One region of the Solibacillus sp. CAU 1738 genome, then DNA from elsewhere that is predicted to be linked to it. Evidence: riboswitches for the same ligand, from Rfam matches in the RefSeq annotation. Region 1 holds a riboswitch; each other region holds the start of a gene.
The links. Region 1 has a riboswitch for cobalamin ahead of AAFN87_RS02690 (ribonucleoside-diphosphate reductase subunit alpha). Riboswitches for the same ligand answer to the same signal wherever they lie in the genome.
Positions count from the first base shown of each region.

Region 2: it holds a riboswitch for cobalamin, as region 1 does, so the genes downstream of both, AAFN87_RS03985 (S-layer homology domain-containing protein) here and AAFN87_RS02690 (ribonucleoside-diphosphate reductase subunit alpha) in region 1, are expected to answer to the same signal.
Region 3: it holds a riboswitch for cobalamin, as region 1 does, so the genes downstream of both, AAFN87_RS11325 (FecCD family ABC transporter permease) here and AAFN87_RS02690 (ribonucleoside-diphosphate reductase subunit alpha) in region 1, are expected to answer to the same signal.

Region 1 is NZ_JBDQQN010000001.1:533,336-540,271, reverse strand. Features, by position in the region: gene AAFN87_RS02700 (hypothetical protein) at 1-397, shown strand, start outside; gene AAFN87_RS02695 (ribonucleotide-diphosphate reductase subunit beta) at 512-1,549, opposite strand; gene AAFN87_RS02690 (ribonucleoside-diphosphate reductase subunit alpha) at 1,563-3,773, opposite strand; cobalamin riboswitch at 3,900-4,076, opposite strand; gene AAFN87_RS02685 (hypothetical protein) at 4,241-4,921, opposite strand; gene AAFN87_RS02680 (ECF transporter S component) at 4,918-5,415, opposite strand; gene AAFN87_RS02675 (bifunctional adenosylcobinamide kinase/adenosylcobinamide-phosphate guanylyltransferase) at 5,418-5,825, opposite strand; gene AAFN87_RS02670 (histidine phosphatase family protein) at 5,777-6,367, opposite strand; gene cobS (adenosylcobinamide-GDP ribazoletransferase) at 6,340-6,936, opposite strand, start outside.
Region 2 is NZ_JBDQQN010000001.1:784,191-791,126, reverse strand. Features, by position in the region: gene AAFN87_RS03985 (S-layer homology domain-containing protein) at 1-2,899, opposite strand, end outside; cobalamin riboswitch at 3,068-3,265, opposite strand; gene AAFN87_RS03980 (ABC transporter ATP-binding protein) at 3,776-5,563, opposite strand; gene AAFN87_RS03975 (ABC transporter transmembrane domain-containing protein) at 5,565-6,936, opposite strand, start outside.
Region 3 is NZ_JBDQQN010000003.1:374,606-381,541, forward strand. Features, by position in the region: gene AAFN87_RS11300 (acyl-CoA dehydrogenase family protein) at 1-529, shown strand, start outside; gene AAFN87_RS11305 (transporter substrate-binding domain-containing protein) at 530-1,396, shown strand; gene AAFN87_RS11310 (amino acid ABC transporter permease) at 1,742-2,452, shown strand; gene AAFN87_RS11315 (amino acid ABC transporter permease) at 2,468-3,178, shown strand; gene AAFN87_RS11320 (amino acid ABC transporter ATP-binding protein) at 3,192-3,947, shown strand; cobalamin riboswitch at 4,013-4,192, shown strand; gene AAFN87_RS11325 (FecCD family ABC transporter permease) at 4,318-5,313, shown strand; gene AAFN87_RS11330 (adenosylcobinamide amidohydrolase) at 5,318-6,778, shown strand; gene AAFN87_RS11335 (cob(I)yrinic acid a,c-diamide adenosyltransferase) at 6,799-6,936, shown strand, end outside.

The DNA of each region.
Region 1 (6,936 bases):
ATCACTTCCGGCAAGACCACCTTCTCACGGAGGACCAACGCCATCACTTCCGGCAAGACCACCATCACATGGAGGACCAATGCCGTTTCCTCCTGGAGGGCCACCATCTCACGGGGGGCCACCGTCTCATGGAGGGCCACCAGGAGAGCAACACCCACAGCCAATGGGTCCACCGCCGCATTTTACGCCAGCATTTCCAACATGGCAGCACGGTCCAGGTGGTATAAGAAGTTGCTTATATCGTAATACGTATATTTGGATGTGGGATGGAAGTAGCTTTTGGTTCTTCCCTACACTTGTAATAAGAAATGTCGTTTATGGATTCCGTTGGGGCAGATTCGGTTGGATTTTCCATATTATCAATTCTAACAATATTCGATCCTTCCAATGCTTTTAGAATTAATAAGATAAGACATAAAAATAGCTACTTGTTTGCACAACAAGTAGCTAAACTTGTGTAGACAAAGTTAACAAAGACTTTGTCTACATCGAAATATTGTAAGAATAAACACTATAAATCATCGAAACCGTTATCTTCAATATTAATTTTCGTATATTGACGTGAGCGTTGTTCGAAGAAATCTGTTTTCCCTAAGTCGACTTCCTCGTAAGCTTTAATCCATTTTAACGGGTTTTTACGGTAGCCTTCAAATGGACGTTCATGGCCAAGCTGATTACAACGAACATTTGCATAGAAGTATACGTAAGCCTCTACATCTTCACAATCGAGGCCTTCAATTTTATCGCCAATAACTTCCCTTGCCCACGCAACCTCTAATTCCGCTGCTTCTTTAAAGATTTTTTGTACTTCAGCATCCCATTCCGCTGTTTTATATTGCGGATATTCCTCTAACAGCTCCTGATAAATTTTCACGAATAAATCCACATGCAACTGCTCATCACGGTTAATATAGTTAATCATCGTACTTGTAGCGACCATTTTTTGCTTGCGTGCTAAATGGTAGAAATACGCAAAGCCCGAATAGAAAAATAATCCTTCTAAAATCACGTCATAAACAATCGCACGTAACATATTTTCTACATTCGCTTCCTCAGCAAAAGCCTCATACCCTTTAATTACGAAATCATTGCGCTCCTGTAAAACAGGTACTGTTCGCCAAAAATCGAATGTTTGATCTTGTACATCTTTTGGTACTAAGCTCGATAAAATGTACGAGTAAGAGTGATTATGAATAACTTCTTGCTGCGCTAAAATAATCATTAAGGCGTTTAAGCTAGAATCCGTTAAATAGTCCGCTACTTTCCCTGCAAAATCCGTTTGTATACTATCTAGTAATGCTAATAGTCCAATAATTTTCAAAAATGAATCTTGTTCATCAGCAGTCAGTGTAGGAAATTGTTTCACATCTGTACTCATATTAATTTCAAAAGGCGTCCAGAAATTACCGAGCATTTTTTTATATTTAGGATAAGCCCAACTAAAGCGAACATCATCCCAGTTCAAAATATTGGAAGACCTACCGTTAACTATTGATGTAGAGCGGTTTGGTGCTTCTTTATCCATTATTTTTCGTTTTGTAACTTGCACTTATAGTTCCTCCTTAGCTAGAGCATGATTCGCATTCAATCATTTCTTCTGAAGTCGAGCGGATATAATACGTCGTTTTAATTCCACTTGCCCATGCATCTAAATGTAGCTGTAGTAAATCTTTCGCTTTAATAGTATTTTGTACGTATAAGTTTAAAGAAACCCCTTGGTCAATATGGCGAGCACGTGCCGCATTTTGTTTAATTGTCCAGCGTTGGTCGATAAAGTACGCGGATTTATAAAACCATGTTGTCTGGGCATTCAAATCAGGCACAGTTACAGGAATTTTGTAGTCCTTTTTCTCCTCCGAATAGCTCTTTTGGAAAATCGGGTCAATTGTTGCAGTAGAGCCTGCGATAATCGAAGTAGATGAGTTCGGTGCAATGGCCATTACATAGCCGTTTCGCATCCCGTGAGTCATGACATGCTGCTTTAATTCCTGCCATTTTTCACTCGTATATTCACGATTCTCGAAATAACGCCCAGTATGCCAGTCTGAGCCTTGGCATAATGGATACGCGCCTTTTTCCTGAGCGAGTGCATTAGATGCACGAATCGTTAAATAAGCAATTTCCTCGTATAAAGAATCTGCAAATGCAACCGCCTCATCGCTTTCCCATGCAATGCCTTTTAATGCAAGTAAATGGTGCCAGCCAAATGTCCCAAGCCCAATACCACGATAACGACGATTTGTTCGGTCAGCTTGTGGAACAGGAATAGTATTAAGCTCAATGACGTTATCAAGCATACGCACTTGGATTGCAATTAGTCGAGGTAAAACATCTTCCATTACTGCACGTCCTAAGTTGATAGACGATAAGTTACATACAACAAAATCACCTGGTTTACGTTTTGTCACGATAATGTCTTCTTCTATTTCAATAGATTCAAACTGTGTAGCGGACATATTTTGGAAAATTTCAGTACATAAATTCGAGCTATAAATCATGCCTTCATGCTTATTCGGATTTTTGCGGTTTACTTCATCACGATAAAACATAAATGGTACACCCGTCTCTAATTGTGAGCGCATAATTCGCTTCATAATATCTATTGCCGGTACAGTTTCTTTCGATAATAGAGGATGATTCACACAAGCATGATAGCGCTGTCTAAATGTGCCGTCGCCTTTGACTTCATCATAGCTATCTTCTAAAGAGAAGCCCATTACATTTTTTACTTCATGTGGATCGAATAAATACCAGTCTCCTCGCGCTTCCACTGTTTCCATAAATACATCTGGTAAACAAACACCCGTGAAAATATCGTGTGCGCGCATTCGTTCATCACCATTATTAAGACGCAAATCTAAAAATGTGAAAATGTCTTTATGCCACACATCTAAATAAACTGCAATTGCACCTTGGCGTTGCCCTAACTGATCAACTGACACAGCTGTATTATTCAGTTGTTTAATCCAAGGTAGAACACCACTGGATGCCCCTTTATAGCCTCGGATAGATGAGCCACGACTACGCACTTTGCCCATATACACACCAATTCCGCCACCATACTTCGATAATGTCGCTACGTCCGTATTCGTATCATAAATACTTTGCAAACTATCATCGACTGTATCAATAAAGCAGCTCGATAATTGCCCGTGTGTCTTGCCGGCATTTGATAATGTCGGTGTTGCAACAGTCATATATAAATTGCTTAGCGCCCAATAAGCTTCAGCAATTTTATCAAAACGTGCATCAGTTTCATTCATCATTAATGTCATTGCAATGACTAACCATCGTTCCTGTGGTAACTCTACTGGTGTACCATCAAAATCACGAACTACATAACGATCCATTAATGTTCGAAGACCTATATACGTAAATTTTTCATCGTGTGAAGGTTCAATTAATTTGCCTAATGCATCTCGTTCTTCTTTTGAATAGTTTTCTATTAATGCTGGATTAACAAGACCCTTTTCAACAAGCTTTTCAAGTAAATGGCTAAACTGGCCATATACATCATCATATCCGCGCTTTTGTCGCTGCTCTTTATAAATTTTTTCACGTAATAATCGAGCAGCTACAAATGTCCAGTAAGGCTCGTCCTCATCAATAAAGCTTAACGTTTCTAAAATACAAGCTTCTATCCATTGCTCAAATGGTGCTTGCTCATTTTTTGCACTCCATTTGCTTGAAAAACGAATTAAGTTTTCTAAGTCTTCCTCACCAAATTCATTGATTAATTGGCCTAATAATTGCTGTTCTACTACTTCAACCACGTTGACACATCCTTTTTGCATAATAAAAAAGCTACCTTCGCATTTGAAGGTAGCTTATGTAATGAAATGGAAGCAGACGAAAAAATGATCATTCTCTGCTCCCATTTCTTAGCCCCCGAAGAAATGCGCATTTTGTTTTACTAGGCAGGTCTCCTGGCTTAGCTTCATTCTCCTGTTTACCTTCCCGAATTACTTCAGTGGCATAAAACAGTCGTCAGCATTACAGTTGCGGGGACAGCATCAGATTTGCACTGATTTCCCTTTTCATCTACATATAGTAGAACCTAATTAAACAACACACTATATATTGTATATTTCGAAACTATTGTCATTGTATCATAGTCGTTTACCCTGCAACAAGCATTATATTTTTTACTTTTTTGTACAAATGGTTATACGTTGATATGATGGCATTTCTCCAAGTATATTTATTTTCATGGATAAAACGACTTATTGACAGATTCATATTACATTTCATTACGCGGAGCCACTTCCGTAATCGGTGCCGAAACCTTACTGTAAAGCTTGTCAATATTTTGCTCTTGAACGGCAACGAGTACTGCTGCTGACGGTCCAGCAGAGTGAGTTAAATCTATTTCACATGTGAAGTTTTCACCTACAAAAGAAATTATTTCAGCCCCAATCCCTTTTGAACCAGTTGGCCAAACTTGCTGAATAACGCCGGTCGATAGAAGAGAATAGATTTCTGCTAAATTAGCAACATTTTCTGGTTGGTCGATGACTTGCTGACCAACTAGTGGTTTGCCAATAACAAAAAAACGGCATTGCATTTTTGATGGTGTAAATTGCTGCTTGCCAATCATTGTTAAGCTAAGGCCCGATTGTAAAGGAGCAAAATTTGTTTCAGAGGAGCCAGTAATTGGTGGCATTTTTTGTCCAATCTCTCGGAAAACACGTTCGCAGCCTTTAACATATTCTTCCCATGCAGTATCACTAGTAAAATTCGCTAATAGCAACTGAATCGGCATTGCACCCGCGCACCACTGTTCTAAAATAGCAGTTCGAGCAGTAAAATAGGCGGCAATTTCATTAGGTACATAAACTACATCAGCCTCTTTTTCACCAATACAAGCCGCATTATCAATTGTCACAAATGTTGTCGCATCAATTTTAATGGCATTTCTCATTTACTCGTTTCCCATTTCATCATTTTTTTTACACGACTAATAACTGGCACACAAGCCATAACGATTACAACGTTAATAACTGTTGCCACGAACAGAGAAGGTAATGCGCCTAAATAAAAAGCTGGTGATATAAGGAAATAAAACGGCAGCGGGGATAAGATTCCGTTAGCCAATATTAAAAATGGCCACTTTGTCCATTTAAAATTGTGTTGATGTAGCTTGGCAAAAATAAAGACGATGACAAACATCTCTACTGCAATTAATAAATGAAATGGCCCGAGTGGCATCCCTGATGTTAATGCTGTAGCTAAATGGCCAATAGTCCCGACTGCTCCAGCATAGAGTGGAGGTAAAAAAAAGACGGATAAAAAGGCAGGTGCAGAATCAAGCGCTGCAGTTGTGATAAAACCTGGCACCTTTATAAAGCTTCCAATTACACAAATAGCTGATATGAGTGCTGCTAATAATAAATAACGTAATTTATCTTGCTTCATAATCATTCTCCTTTCAGCACCTGTGGTAGACCGTACCATATGCGTGTAACCGTGCTACTTTTTTCAAATAACGCTTGGTACAAACGCCCGCAAGTATCTCTTATAAATCGCTGTTGTCTATCAAGTGGAACGATACCACGTCCGATATCGGTACATATACAAATTAACGTTGTGCAATTGTTAATTAATAATAATCGCTCCATTATTGAATCTACTAGTTGATCTTCAGACTGTAAGCTAGCATTTGCAATAATACTTTCAAACCGACTAACGATGACAATATCAGACGGTAGAAAATCAGCTAGTTCTGGTAATACCCCATCGTACAGGTGAATATGTCCATCACCCTTGAATTTTTCCATTACAAACTTTCTTTTACCGTTATAGGCACCTCCGATATAGACGTGCATTGGGTGCCCTCCTTCCATGAGAAAAATTCTTTCCAAGAACAAGTATAAATAGTGTCATGCTTGGCAGTAACATCTTGAAATGGTTTATGTAAAAATGCTGCAAGCCAAACTCTTATGACACCACCATGAATGATAAATGTATAATTTCCTTGCTCACATATAATGTCAGTTAAAGCAGTAAATACTCGCTTTTTAAAATGTTGAAAGCTTTCTCCATCCGGTGGTGTAACATTTTCAGGATCAGTTACCCACGCTCTGTATTCAGCATCATTTTTCAAGTCTTCATATGTTTTCATTTCAAAATGTCCAAAATCCAACTCTCGCAAATTGGAATTAGCGACATAATTTGCGTTTGGAAAATATAAATTTGCGGTTTGCTTGCACCGTAATAAATCACTACCATACACTATTTTTGCATCTAAAGGCATATTCACAGCTTCAACATTTACGAGTGGTTCATCTGTATGACCGATATATTTACGTTCAATGTTTGCTTGTGTTTTTCCGTGCCGGATTAAATGAATAGTAACAGCATTGCCCATAATATTATTTCAGTCCCTTCATACAATGCTCCTAACAAATCCCCTGTCATACCACCGAAATTTTTCTTCGTCCAATGGCGATATAGGACAATGATGACAAGCATAAAAAGAGCTAAAATGAACATATTCCACTGTCCAAAATAAATTGCAACGCCTAGTAATACAAGTAAAAAAAGAGTACAAATTAAAAGTATTTGTTTCGCATTCACTAGTCCTTTAAAATAGGCAGCAAGTCCTGTAGTTTTTGCCGTTTTCATCGTTACAAAATAAAACAGCATGGCTAGACGAGCTAGCAATGGAATCGCAATAAAATAGAATAAATGAACATCCCTAGTTAGTGCTTCATAAAAGAATCCTAGTTTTAACAACAACGCACATACAATCGTTAGTACTCCGAATGCTCCGACACGTGGATCATCTAAAATGTCTAGTCTCTTTTGTTGATCTTTGTATGAAAAAAAAGCATCTCCTGTATCAATTAATCCATCGACATGTAAACCGCCCGTAATGATAATACTTGTAATAATTAATAAGATGGCTAGTAAAAGCGTTGAAAAATGAAAAAAATG
Region 2 (6,936 bases), 250 kb from region 1:
AGCCACCATCTTCTGAACTGTAATAAGTCATAATATTGGCAATAACTTTGTTAAAACGAGGGTCTTTATTTGCATCAATACCTAAGCTAGCTAATGCAGTGATAACTTGAGCTGCACTTTCAGCATTTTCTAACCCCCATGAGCTATATCCGCCATTTCCTAATTGAATAGTAGATAATGTAGCTAGTGCATTATCAACAGCTTGTTTGACTTTCGGATTACTGTTGTAATATGGTGCTAACGATTGGATTGCCATCCCTGTCATATCCGGGTCTGCTTTAGTTCCCGATAGTGCCCAGCCTTTGTCAGCAAGTTGCTTATCTAAAATAAAATCAATTAACTTCTCACGTGTTGTCGTTGCCGTTTTCGGTAATTCAAAGTCCCATGTATCAAGAGCAATTAACCCATAATAAGCTCCATTTACACCTTGCCAAACAACTTGATCGAAATCTGATAGCTTTTCAACTAAGTTGTAGCCACCGACATTTGTCGGATCTTTACCGATAGCAGTAAGGGCAATAATTAGACGTGAATATTCAGTGTATGCCCATTTATCTAATACACCCTTTTTAGCAACTACATAATCAACAACATTCTTGTAATACGTGTCGTAATAGCCTGCTTGTACTTCATAACCACCACGAGCTAATGTAATAATCCACCATTCACTACCAAACTTAGGTGTAGGTAATCGATCTACCATGTATTTACCAACAGTATTATAAGCCTTTTGAGTTGGTGTATTTATATTAGACTTTGTTCCCGGTTTTTTAGCGTTATCAAATGCAGCAGTAGCCTGGTTTAGTGCTAATACTTTCGCATCAATATCTTCTTGTATTGCAGCTTCATTCGCAATCAGATCTTGCGCAGATTTGATAACCTTTACATAATCATCTAGTGCAGCTTGTGTTACCCATTTTTGTGTTATGTCTACATCTTTTCCATCTACACTTACTTTTATGGAAGCCTTGTTTTGTTCAGCTTTAGTAATTGCTTCTTCTAATGCAGTTTTAGTAATATCTCTTACTTCTTCTAATGCAGAATCTAATTGCTTAAAAACTACATCTACATCTTCTTGTTTGCTCTCCATATTCGTTAGCTGTTCATAAGCAGCTTTATAAGCAGATAATACTTTTGCATCTGCTAAAATTTCTTCTTTATTTGAGGCACTATTAATTTCAGCAATTTTTGCTGTTAGTGCGTCTTTGTTAGCTACTTCAATAAAAGGTGTTCCCTGCCAACTATAGTTAAAGCCAAGATCACGACCAAAACCAACTACACTAAATTGCAAGCGAATTACATCACCATCTTTATTTTGATGGCCACCCATAACATGATCAACCATTTTATGATTTACTGTATACATCCAATTAGACGATGAATAATAGTCGCTATTTCCAAGCCAATCTTTATTTTTTCTTCCTGTATTTGACTCACCATATTTCCCCGCTTCTTTCAGTATATATTGAGGAATATTACCGTCTCTTTCACTATCTTTAATATTTGTTAAGTAATTAATATTTGGTTGATCAGATCCATCATTATAATTACCACTTCCAAGTGCTCTAGCAACTACATGCCCTACCTCTTCCCCTTCAGAAAAAGGCACTTGAATTGGCTCAATTGCATACCCTTGTCCAAGGGTAAACTTCTCAACAGAAACTGTCACATAACCAGCTCGTTCAGAATCATTAAATTTCGTCCCTGGTTTTTTAGCTTTTTCAAATGTAACTTTAGCCTGATTTAGTGCGAATACTTTCGCATTAATTTCTTCTTGTATTGCTTTATCATCTTCAATCAGATTTTGCGCAGATTCGATGACATTTACATAAGCATCTAGTGCAGTTTGTGTTACCCATTTTTCTGTTAGGTATACATCTTTCCCGTCTACGCTAACTTTTACTGAGTTTTTATTTTCTTCAGCATCAACAATCTTTGTTTTTAATTTTGTTTTATCAATTTTGCCGTCTTCTCCGCCGTTTCCATTTAGCTCAGCAATTAGTTGATCAAGGGCGTCATCAACATTTGGTTGGATACTTTCCATATTCGTTAGCTGTTCATAAGCAGCTTCATAAGCAGATAATACATTTGCATCTGCTAAAATTTCTTCTTTATTTGCAGCACTATTAATTTTAGCAATTTCTGCTGTTAGTGCGTCTTTGTTAGCTGCTTCAATATAAGGTTGTGATCCCCATTCCTTGCCAAAGCCAAGATCACGACCTAAACCAGCTACAGTAAATTGCAAGCGAATTACATTACCATCATTAATTCGATAACTCGCCAAAGCATCATTAGGCAATACATTATTTACTGTATACATCCAACCAGACGATGAGTTATAGTCACGCTGTCCTAGCCATCCTACTTTATTTCTTCCCGTAATCGACTGATTATTTCCTTTCATTACATCCAGTATATATTGAGGAATATTACCGTCACTTTCACTATCTTTAATATTCGCTAAGTAACCAATATTTTCTTGATCATATCCATCATTATAATTACCACTTCCAAGCACTCTAGCAACTACATGACCTACCATTTCCTTTTCATAGAAAGGCACTTGAATTGGCTCAATTGTGTATCCTTGTCCAAGGGTAAACTTCTCAACAGAAACCGTCACATGACCTGCTGGTTCAGAATATTTTATCGACGCACTATCATCAGTAGTAACAGGAGATAATTCGATTTCGGTTTCCTTGGTTATATCTTTCTCTAAATTATTATCTCCTTCATCAGATAAAGCCCCTTCTTCATTTCCCTCCAACCCTTCATTTATTTGCTCTGACTCATTTTCTATTAATCCATCTGTCTCTGCCATAACAGCAGCTGGCGATAGAAGCGATAGCGTCAAAACAAGCACGGCTGCAATATGAAGCCACTTTTTCCAAAATTCCACTTGCAAAACCTCCAATTTTTTTATGAATACTTTGCATCGTTCACTCCACGACAAAAAAACGCCATTTCTCACTATAAGAGAAATGGCGGTAAACAGTTTGAAAAGCATATAAAAAATACATACCTATCCGTCTATTTGCCATACATTCTCCTAATTTCCGAAGAGAGTTTATACGATCAAATAAAGGTAGGTCTCCTGGCTCATGTATCCTGTACCAACCTTCCCATCTACTGGAGGCATTTTTCCTCGTCGGACAGTGGCATATGTTGCACATTCTTCTACACTTACAGTTGCGGAAACAGCTTCGGCTTTGCACCGAATTCCCTATTAAGCTCTTAAAAGAGCACCTTTATTCTGCAATTGCTATTCACTTGTAGTTAAGTTTAGCATACTTTTTTTATTTTCCAAATAATTCGATAAAAAAAGAGTTACACTTCTAGAAAAATATAGTAGAAGTATATCTCCAAGAAGTTAAAAGTGCTCCCATTTACAGTTGCGGGACAGCGCCGTATTTTCACCGTTCTTCCCATTTAAACAAATCCAAAACTGAATTTGTAACTTAATCTTATTATTCCTTTTTTTATCATGCCATATCATTAATTATTTAAAAAAAGCAAATTTAAAAAGCTTGACCTCTTAAATAGAAGCCAAACATATAGTTTATTTCATGGAATATTGTACTTCATGACGCAGAGCTTTTGCAGCAGCTACCATATGAGATAGTGCCGCTATAGTTTCCGGTTCCCTCTTAATTAAAATTGAAATTACTCAACTAAAATGTAAATAGAAGGAATCTTTTATATTACTATTTAAAAGAAAAAGACTATAAGCAAACCCAATTTTTTGAGTTTGTTTATAGTCTGAGATGCCTATACCTTAAGCTTCGATTCGGCTGAGATTTTCCACTCCATTTTGTAGCAAATACATTTTATGGTATAACCCTTTTTGGGCGAGTAGCTCCTGGTGTGTTCCGCGCTCCTTGATTTCCCCTTGATGTAGCACTAAAATTTGCTCTGCATCTTGGATTGTCGATAGGCGGTGCGCAATCGCAATAGTTGTGCGACCTTTGCGCATTTTTTCAAGAGAATGTTGAATTGCAACTTCTGTTTCTGTATCAATAGCTGCCGTTGCTTCATCTAGTACAAGCACTTTCGGATTCGTCGCAATCGTACGTGCAAAGGCGATTAATTGACGCTGCCCGCTCGAAAACGTCGAACCACGCTCCGTCACTTTTTGCTCGTATTTTTCTGGCAACGTATCAATAAATTGATCAGCTTGCACAAATTCAGCCGCCGCCTGTACATCTGCTGTCGTCAGTGTATGATTGTGCAAGCGAATATTGCTGGCAATTGTACCGTAAAACAAGAACGGATCTTGTAGCACAAGCCCCATTTTTTCACGAATTTCTTGTTGGCTAAATGACTTTATGGACTGGCCATCAATCATAATATCCCCTTTTTCGAATTCATAAAAACGCATAAGCAAATTGATAATGGAGCTTTTTCCACTACCTGTATGACCGACAAGCGCGACCGTTTCGCCCGGATTAACGGTAAATGAAATGTTTTTTAGTACATCTTTTTGATTGTCATAGCTAAATGTGACATCTTTAAATTCAATAAGACCGTTCGAAATTTTTGCCGCACTATTTAATTGAGCGGGCTCTACTTCTTCCTCGTCTAATAACTTAAACACCCGAGACGCAGCTACAAGTGCTTGCTGGAATATAGCAAGACGCTCCATTACTTGATTAATCGGATCAAAGAAGCGATTAATATAAGTAATAAACGCATATACAACTCCTACTTCGACAGCCGTTTGAAGCGATGTTTGACCAAAATAATATAAAACTAGCATAATGGCAGCAAAATAAACTAAATCAACTACAGGTCGAAGTAGTAAGCTATTCAGCTTTGTATTATTCATCATCGCTACATAATGTTTATTGTTTATTCCATCAAACTCATCATTAAAACGCTTTTCCTGATGGAATGCTTGCACTATACTCATACCCGATAAAGATTCGGCAAGCTTTGCATTGAGCTCGCTTAATTTTTCACGCATTTCCATATACACAACCGAGCTATGTTTACGGTACAAGTAAATGATGTAAATAATGATTGGTAGTAGTACGAGCGCAAATGCCGCAAGCATAGGATTTAATAAAAACATCGCGATATACACACCGATTATTAAAAATCCGGCTTGCACAAAAGTAATTAATACGCCAACATACATATCTTTTATCGCTTCCGTATCGTTTGTCGCGCGTGATACGATAGACCCTGCTGGAACTTGATCGAAATAACGCATACCGAGCTGATGAATTTTAGAAAATACATCAATTCGCAGCTGTTGAATAATTTTTAGTGCAATCTCTTGGAATTTCAAATGTTGGAAATAGCTAATTACAACATTTAATAGCTGGATGGTCATATACGATACAGCTAAAAAGACAATAGGACCTTTTTCAAAATTGCCAACTGCTACATGATCATCTAAAAATACTTTAATAATATAAGGACCAAGAACCGCTCCTAAAACTGTTAAACCAAGTAACAACAATGCGAGTACAACAGCTTTTTTATGTGGCAATAAATAGCGTAGCAATCGTCTTATAATGGCACTTTGCTCTTTGCGTGAAAAGGTTGGTTGTTTATCCATACTACATGCCCCCCTGTTCCACTAATTGTTCTAATTGCTGTAATTCATACATATCAAAATAACGACCTCGCAAGATCATTAATTCCTCATGTGTTCCTTTTTCTACAACCGTTCCTTCATGCATCACAAGAATGACATGTGCATGCTGAATCGCACTGAGACGGTGAGATGTAATAATAGTCGTTGCTTCTTTGCGTGATGCTTTCAATGATTGTAAAATAGCTTCCTCCGTTTTTGCATCTACTGCAGATAAAGAGTCATCTAAAATAAGTAGCTCAGGCTCTGTCATTAAGGCACGAGCTATTGAAATACGCTGCTTTTGTCCGCCCGAAAGCGATACGCCACGCTCACCAACAATTGTTCTATAGCTTTCTGTGAAGCCTAAAATATCTTCATGAATATGTGCTAAGCTCGCAGCATGCTCGACCTTTTCGCGATCTGCTTGCGGGTTTGTAAACGCAATATTTGTATAAATGCTTGATGAAAATAAAAAATGATCTTGCGGCACATAGCCAATCGCCTCACGTAATGCGAGCATTTTATAGTCATCAATGCGCACACCACCGTACGAAATATCCCCTGTATAGCCCTCAAATTCTCTTAGTAATAATTTTAAAATGGCTGTCTTTCCTGATCCTGTTTTTCCAACAATACCTAGCGTTTCCCCTTGCTTTAACTCGAAATGAACATTTGATAATGACGGGTTTTCATCTCCTGGGAATGTAAAGGAATCTACATGGAAAGCTAGGTCTCCTTGTGGTCGCGTATTTTTTGCACTATGTTTGTCATCGATTTCCACTGGTACATTGAGCAATTGTTCAATACGGTCATACGATGCAGAACCGCGCTCTACAATATTAAATAACATACCGATAGCTAGCATCGGCCATACGAGTAAGCCTAAATATGTTGTGAAAGCGACTAGATCTCCAATTGACATCGCACCATCTACAATAAATTTTGTTCCGAATGCAAGACTTAGGAAAAAACTAATGCCGACAACTAAACTGATCGTTGGATCAAACAATGAATCGATTTTTGCGACATGCATATTTTTCTTTACAACATCATCGGAAAGACGTGTGAAATCTTCCACATCATCTTGTTGCTGGCCAAATGTTTTAATCACTTTCATACCAGAAATGCTTTCCTGCGTTTTGTCATTCAAATCTGAGAACGCAGCTTGTGCATTACGGAATCTGGAGTGTAGTAATTTACCGTAATAGCTTGTTAAAAGCGCCATTGCGGGCATCGGAATGAGTGCGATTAGTGTTAAACGCCAGTCAATTGTAATGGCCATCGCTAAAATAACGAAGCTTCCTGTTGTGATGGAGTCAAAAAGCGTTAATACGCCACCGCCAGCTGTTTGTTGC
Region 3 (6,936 bases), on a different contig from region 1:
AAATGTTCATTTGGAGTCCTCTAGTTTGGTTGAAATTCCGAGTTATTCTACAGGTTTTAAGTTAAATGGCTGGTTACTATTAATTCCGGCTACTTATTTAGGTATTGCACAGGCAGCGCGCGATTATGCCGTGCATTTTGCGACAACACATACACCGAATAGCTTGAACGGTCCAATAAGTGAGTTGCCTAATGTGCAGTCGCTAATTGGTGAAATCGACTTAGAGTTAGCAACGGCACGTTTTACTTTATACGGAGCTGCGGAAGCATTTGCTGATCCAGTTCGTAAAGAACATGTAGTACATGAAATTAATATCGCAAAGCATTTCGTGACAAATAGCGCACTATCGATTGTCGATAAGGCAATGCGTATTGTTGGAGCAAAAAGTCTTCAACGCAATAATCCATTACAGCGTTATTACCGAGATGTGCGTGCAGGACTTCATAATCCACCGATGGATGATATGACAATCAAAAAGTTAGCTGAGACGGCTATTAGTCAATTTAACGAACAAAAGGAGAGAGTGTAAATGTCATTTAAAAAAATTTTAAAGTTAGCGTTGATTAGTATTGCATCCATTTCGATTTTGGCAGCTTGCGGAGGAGAGAAAGAAAATTCTGGTGCAGCTTCAGCAGACGGTGTACAAGTGAAAAAAGTGAAAGTCGCTTATGATCAAGCAGGTAAGCCGATGTCATATATTGATGAAAAGGGAAATCCGACTGGCTATGATGTGGAAGTAATGAAACTTATTGATGAAGCGTTAGAAGAATATGAATTTGAATACATCGGAACATCCAATGATGATTTATTACTCGGTGTAGAGCAAGGTAAATACCAAGTAGGGGTAAAAAATGCTTTCTGGACAGAAGAGCGTACAGCAAAGTATATATTCCCGCAAGAATTTTTAGGGCTGAGTAGTGCCGGTCTAGTATTGAAAAAAGAAAATGAACATATTAAAAATTTAAGTGATTTTGCAGCGGCAGGTATGACATTGGCACCAATCGCAGCAAATAACGCTCAATACACAGTTATCGCAGAATATAACGAAGCAAATCCAGACAATCAAGTGCAACTAAAAGCAGGTGAAGAGTTTTCAGTAGACGTTGTGCAATGGGTAAATGAGGGACGTGTTGACGGTGGAGTGCAAATTGAAGGGAGCTTCACAGGGCAAGTGTTAACAGAAGGTGGTCCATATTATCATTTGAAGGATCAAGTTGTGTATAACGAATTTGCGGTAATTAAAACGTGGCCATTGTTCAATAAAAAAGAACAAGAATTTGCTGATGCCTATGACAAGGCAATTGCAGAAATTAAAAAGACAGATGCGTTAAATAAACTGAGTGTAGAGTTTTATGGCAAAGATTTATTCGAAGTTCTAGATTCAGTGGAGCGTTGATGGGAGCTGATGCAAATCATCAGCCTTTCTAATCAATATAAGAAAGGATAAATTTCTGGAGATTTAACATTGTCTAGCTCCAGTGCCCAGCCCCTCGAGGTCGCTTTTGTCCCTCAATCGAAAGCGTAAAAGATGCTTTCGTTTGAGAGCCATCCAGCGCTTGTCGGGGCTAAACGGGGCACTTAAGCATTTCTAATGTGTCTAGCTCCAGCGCCTAGCCCCTCGAGGTCGCGGTCTGCCCCTTTATCGAAAGCGTAAAAGATGCTTTCAATACAGGCCTGCAAGCAGCTGTCGGGGCTGACCAAGGCGCTTGCGCTTTTCTAATCAAAGAAAGTGGTGTGATGGATGGAGAAATATTTTGATATCGCGTATTTATGGTCGGCACTACCGCAACTATTGCCTTATTTATGGGTGACAATCTATATCGCTAGTGCAGCTGTAATTGTCGGTAGCCTACTAGGGTTACTCCTTGCCGCTGCTAAGCTAAGTAATAACAAGCTGTTACAATGGTTGGCAAATGTATATACGACTGTTATGCGATGTACGCCATCCATCGTCCTATTATTTCTTGTCTATTATGGCATTCCGGCGTTTTCGGAAAATTTATTCGGTATTAATTTGCAAAATGTTCATACTGGGATATTTGTTGTCATTACCTTTAGCTTACAGTTTGCGGCGATGATGTCGGAAGTAATCCGTTCTGCTTATTTAGCTATTGATCGGGGGCAGTTTGAAGCTGCTGTTAGTGTTGGTTTAACACCGCTTCAGGCATATCGTCGTATTATTTTTCCACAAGCACTAGTCATTGCTTTACCTAACTTTGGGAATGGCCTCATTGCTGTATTACAAGAAGGGGCGCTAGCTTATACGATTGGTTTCATTGACATAGTAGGCAAGGCAAATTTAATCATTGCGAACAACTATAATACACATGCACTAGAAATTTATATTGCGTTGGCAGTTATTTATTGGGTCATATCTATTGCGATTGAAAAGAGCTTTAGTTTATTAGAAAAGGCATTTAGCAAAGGGAAGCAACCGTTAAAAACAACGTAAGGAGGAGTGACAATAATGGAATTAATAAATGTAAAGTTTTTAATTGATACGTTTTTCGTCGCATTAAGCGGTGTTCCGGTTGCGCTTCTTGTTACTTGTGTGTCGCTGCTCATTGCTGTACCATTAGGTTTTTTTCTCGCGTTAACGCGTATCAATGAAATCCCTGTCCTGAAAAATATTACGAAAACATATGTATCATTCGTCCGTGGTACACCTGTAATTATTCAAATTTTCGTTTTATATAGCAGTATTCCGTTAATACTGGATGGTATTTTAAAAAATTACAATATTGACTACGCCATATACGATGTGAATCCACTTTGGTATGCCTATATTATATTTTCATTTAATACAGCTGCGGTGCTTTCTGAAGTATTTCGCTCAGCTTTGCAAACAGTTCCAAAAGGGCAGCTAGAAGCAGCACAGGCAGTAGGGCTAACGACAGCACAAGCGTATCGACGTATTATAATTCCTCAAGCATTAGTCGCTGCCTTACCAAACGTATGTACAGCGACAATTAATTTAATTAAAGCAACCTCACTCGGTTACGCTATTTCATTACAGGAAATTACGTTGAGAGCGAAAGTTGCGGCAAATGTTGGCTACAACTATTTAGAGGCGTATATGGATATTTTCTTCGTTTATTTAATTTTATGTATGACGGTTGAATATTTATTTAAGCTATCGGAGCGTCGATTAAGTCGCTATAAATCTGTCGTAGCATAAGGAGGAGCGCGCTATGTTAGAAATTAAAAATGTCCGTAAATCATTTGGGCAACATGAGATTTTACAAGGTGTAGACTTAACTATTGATAAAGGGGATGTAGTCGTTATTTTAGGGCCAAGTGGATCAGGGAAAACGACGCTTCTCCGTTGTATCAATTTTTTAGAGCGAGCAGACGCAGGGACAGCTAATTTTGGCACAATTGCAGTCGATTTAAAAAATGCATCAAAGAAAGAAATTCTTGAGGTTCGTAAAAAAACCGCGTTTGTCTTTCAAAACTACAATTTATTTCATAATAAGACAGCGTTAGAAAATGTAGCAGAAGGGCTTGTCATTGGGCGTGGAATGAAAAAAGAGGAGGCACACCGGATCGCAAAAGAAGCATTGAATCAAGTAGGGCTGTCACATAAATATGATGCTTATCCAAGCCAATTATCTGGAGGACAACAGCAACGAGTTGGCATAGCGCGAGCGATTGTGTTAAATCCAGACGTTATTTTATTCGATGAACCAACTTCAGCACTCGACCCGGAGCTAGTCGGAGAAGTACTAGAAGTAATGAAATCCATTGCCAAATCCGGTACGACAATGGTCGTTGTCACACATGAAATGTCTTTTGCGCGTGATGTAGCGAGCCATGTTATTTTTATGGACGGTGGGCGAATTGTTGAAGAAGGATCTGCTCATCAACTATTTGTGAACCCGAAAGAAGAGCGTACGAAACAATTTCTACATCGTGTATTACCCGAAGATTATAATTACCACATTTGAATATTCAGATAACAAAACATACACAACTAACTTTTTTTCGCTATAATAAGAGTAATGGAAAAGTTCATTTGTATTTTGTATGAGGTTCTTTACTTATTGTAAAGTTAAAAGGGAAACCGGTTTAAATCCGGTGCGGTCCCGCCACTGTAAATGCGAATGTTTAACAACAACCACTGAGCAATCGGGAAGGATGTTAAACATGCTTGATGCATAAGCCAGGAGACCTGCCTCTACATTACACCTACGACAACCTACGAGGATAGGAGGGTGGTACTATTTCTGCATTTGTATGTAGTCTAGTCTATTCTTTTGTTAGTCTCTCGCATTCGTCGGGGGACTTTTTTAATTTTTATTATCGGAGGAATTTACAGTGAGTAAAAAAAGTGTACTCGCTTACATACTATCCATTACGTTGCTGTTAGTGAGTATGTGGCTTGGAATTGCAATTGGATCAGCCGATATACCAATCTCAACATTATGGGATAAAGAAACAAATCCTACAGCATACAGTATTTTATGGAACATAAGGTTGCCACGTGTTATTTTAGCGGCATTAGTTGGAGCATCCCTAGCAATAGCCGGTGCTGCATTCCAAGGATTACTGAAAAATCCACTTGCTGATCCGTATACGTTAGGAATTTCATCAGGTGCTTCGGTAGGGGCTGTTGCTACGCTATACTTTAGTATGTCTATTCCGTTTTTAGGTACTTTCACGTTGCCAGTATTTAGTATTATTGGAGCTGCCATTACGATGATTTTCGTAATGGGCTTTGCAAAACTTGTAGACCGTTCTATGAAAATGGAAACGCTCATTTTAACGGGTGTTATTTTTAGCTCATTTTTAGGTTCTTGTATTTCACTAATGATAGCTCTAACGGGTGAGCAGCTTCGCGTCATAATGGGTTGGCTTTTAGGCAGTGTGTCCATGAGGGGCTGGCCATATGTACAAATGATTATCCCGTTTGTCATAATAGGTACATTACTCATCTGGCTAAACCGTCGTGAATTAAATGCGATGATATACGGTGAAGATCGAGCAAAGTATTTAGGTGTCGATGTAAAGAAGAGTAAATACGCTATTTTAGTAGGTGGCTCGATGTTAACTGGTGCTGCTGTCGCAGTATCTGGGACAATAGGATTTGTCGGTTTAGTAGTACCACATATGATGCGTCTCGTTATTGGGGCGGATCATCGACATTTACTCATCCTTTCATTTCTTAATGGTGCTAGTTTATTAGTCATTTGTGATTTAGTATCACGGACTATTATTGCACCAACAGAGTTGCCGATTGGTGTTATTACTGCATTTATCGGTGCGCCGGTATTCGCCTACATTTTTTATAAACAGCGCAAGAAGGGGGCATAATCATATGTTACGGGTAGAACATATATCAGGTGGCTACGGTGCAACCCCTATCGTAAAAGATGTTTCATTTACTGTTGGGAAAGGAAAAATTCTCGGAATTCTCGGTCCAAATGGAAGTGGTAAATCGACTTTATTAAAAGTGATTAGTGGGGTCATTCCATCAACAGCGGGTCAAGTGTTTATTGAAGATAAAGATGTCCATCAGTATTCTACAAAAGAATTGGCGAAAAAAATGGCAGTGCTACCACAGCTTCACGCGAATGCCTTTTCTAATTCTGTTCGAGATGCAGTATCGCTAGGGCGTTATCCACATCAAACGGGTTTTTTCTCAACATGGTCAAGTAAAGACGAAGAAGCCGTTCAAAAAGCGATGGCGCAAACAGGTGTTACAAAATATGAAAACACCTTTTTAGAAAATTTATCAGGTGGAGAGCAACAGCGAGTATTTATTGCTCAAGCATTGGCGCAATGTTCGAATGTATTACTGTTAGATGAACCAACAAATCATCTTGATATAGCACATCAAAAGCAAATTTTAGATATGATCCGCAAAGAAGCTAAAGAATCCGATTTGACGGTCGTATCAGTGTTCCATGATATTAACTTAGCCTCACTTTATTGTGATGAACTTTTATTAATGGAATCAGGCAGTGTTAAAGCGATAGGTGTACCACATGAAGTATTACTTGAATCGCAAATTGAGGAAGTATATGCCGCGCGTGTTGCAACATATGCTCATCCAGAAATACCGAAGCCGCAAATTACAATGCTACCAGAAGCGGTAGAGGAGTCATTTTTTGGAGAAGTGACAAAAGAGCATTTTGTTATAGCTCCTCATTTTGTTAAGCTACAAGCAGATGCCCCATTAAAAGTAATCTCTTCTGCAGTTCATAATGCAGGGATGGGCTGGTATGGGACATTCGTAAATCGCTGCATTGATGTCGATTATTTTTGTAATGATGTAAAACAAGAGACGCAGCAATTTTTAAGCAATGAAAAGCTATCCCCTACGAATACAGTAGTGATGTTAACGGCGGTTCCACCAGAAAATGTTGTAATTGAATCCTTTCTGGACGGCCGAGTAATTGTTGCGGTAACAGCTGGCATTGGAAATGCAGTTGACGCAACAAGAACATATGAAAGAGACGATGTTTTTCATGCCGGAACGATTAATACTTGGGTCATTATTAACGGGAAACTGTCAGATGAAGCATTTTACCAGGCGATGATTACTGCTACAGAAGCAAAAACGAAGGCCCTTGCGCAAGAAAATGTTGTAGATTCAAGAACAGGTACGATTGCAACGGGCACAGGTACAGATAGTTTACTTATAGCAGCCACACAAAAAGGGGAAGAAATGCCATATGCCGGTCCAATTACTGAAATAGGAAAATGGATTGGTCGTGGGGTTTTTGAAACAACTGTAAAGGCTATTGTGAAATATAATAGAAGACAAACAAATTAGGAAGGAAAGGGTGATACATGATGAAATTGTATACAAAAACAGGGGATAAAGGGAAAACGAGTATTATTGGAGGTCGTGTCGATAAGGACCATTTACGCGTTGAGGCTTACGGCACTATAGATGAATTGAATTCATTTATAGGCAAGGCGATGACAGAG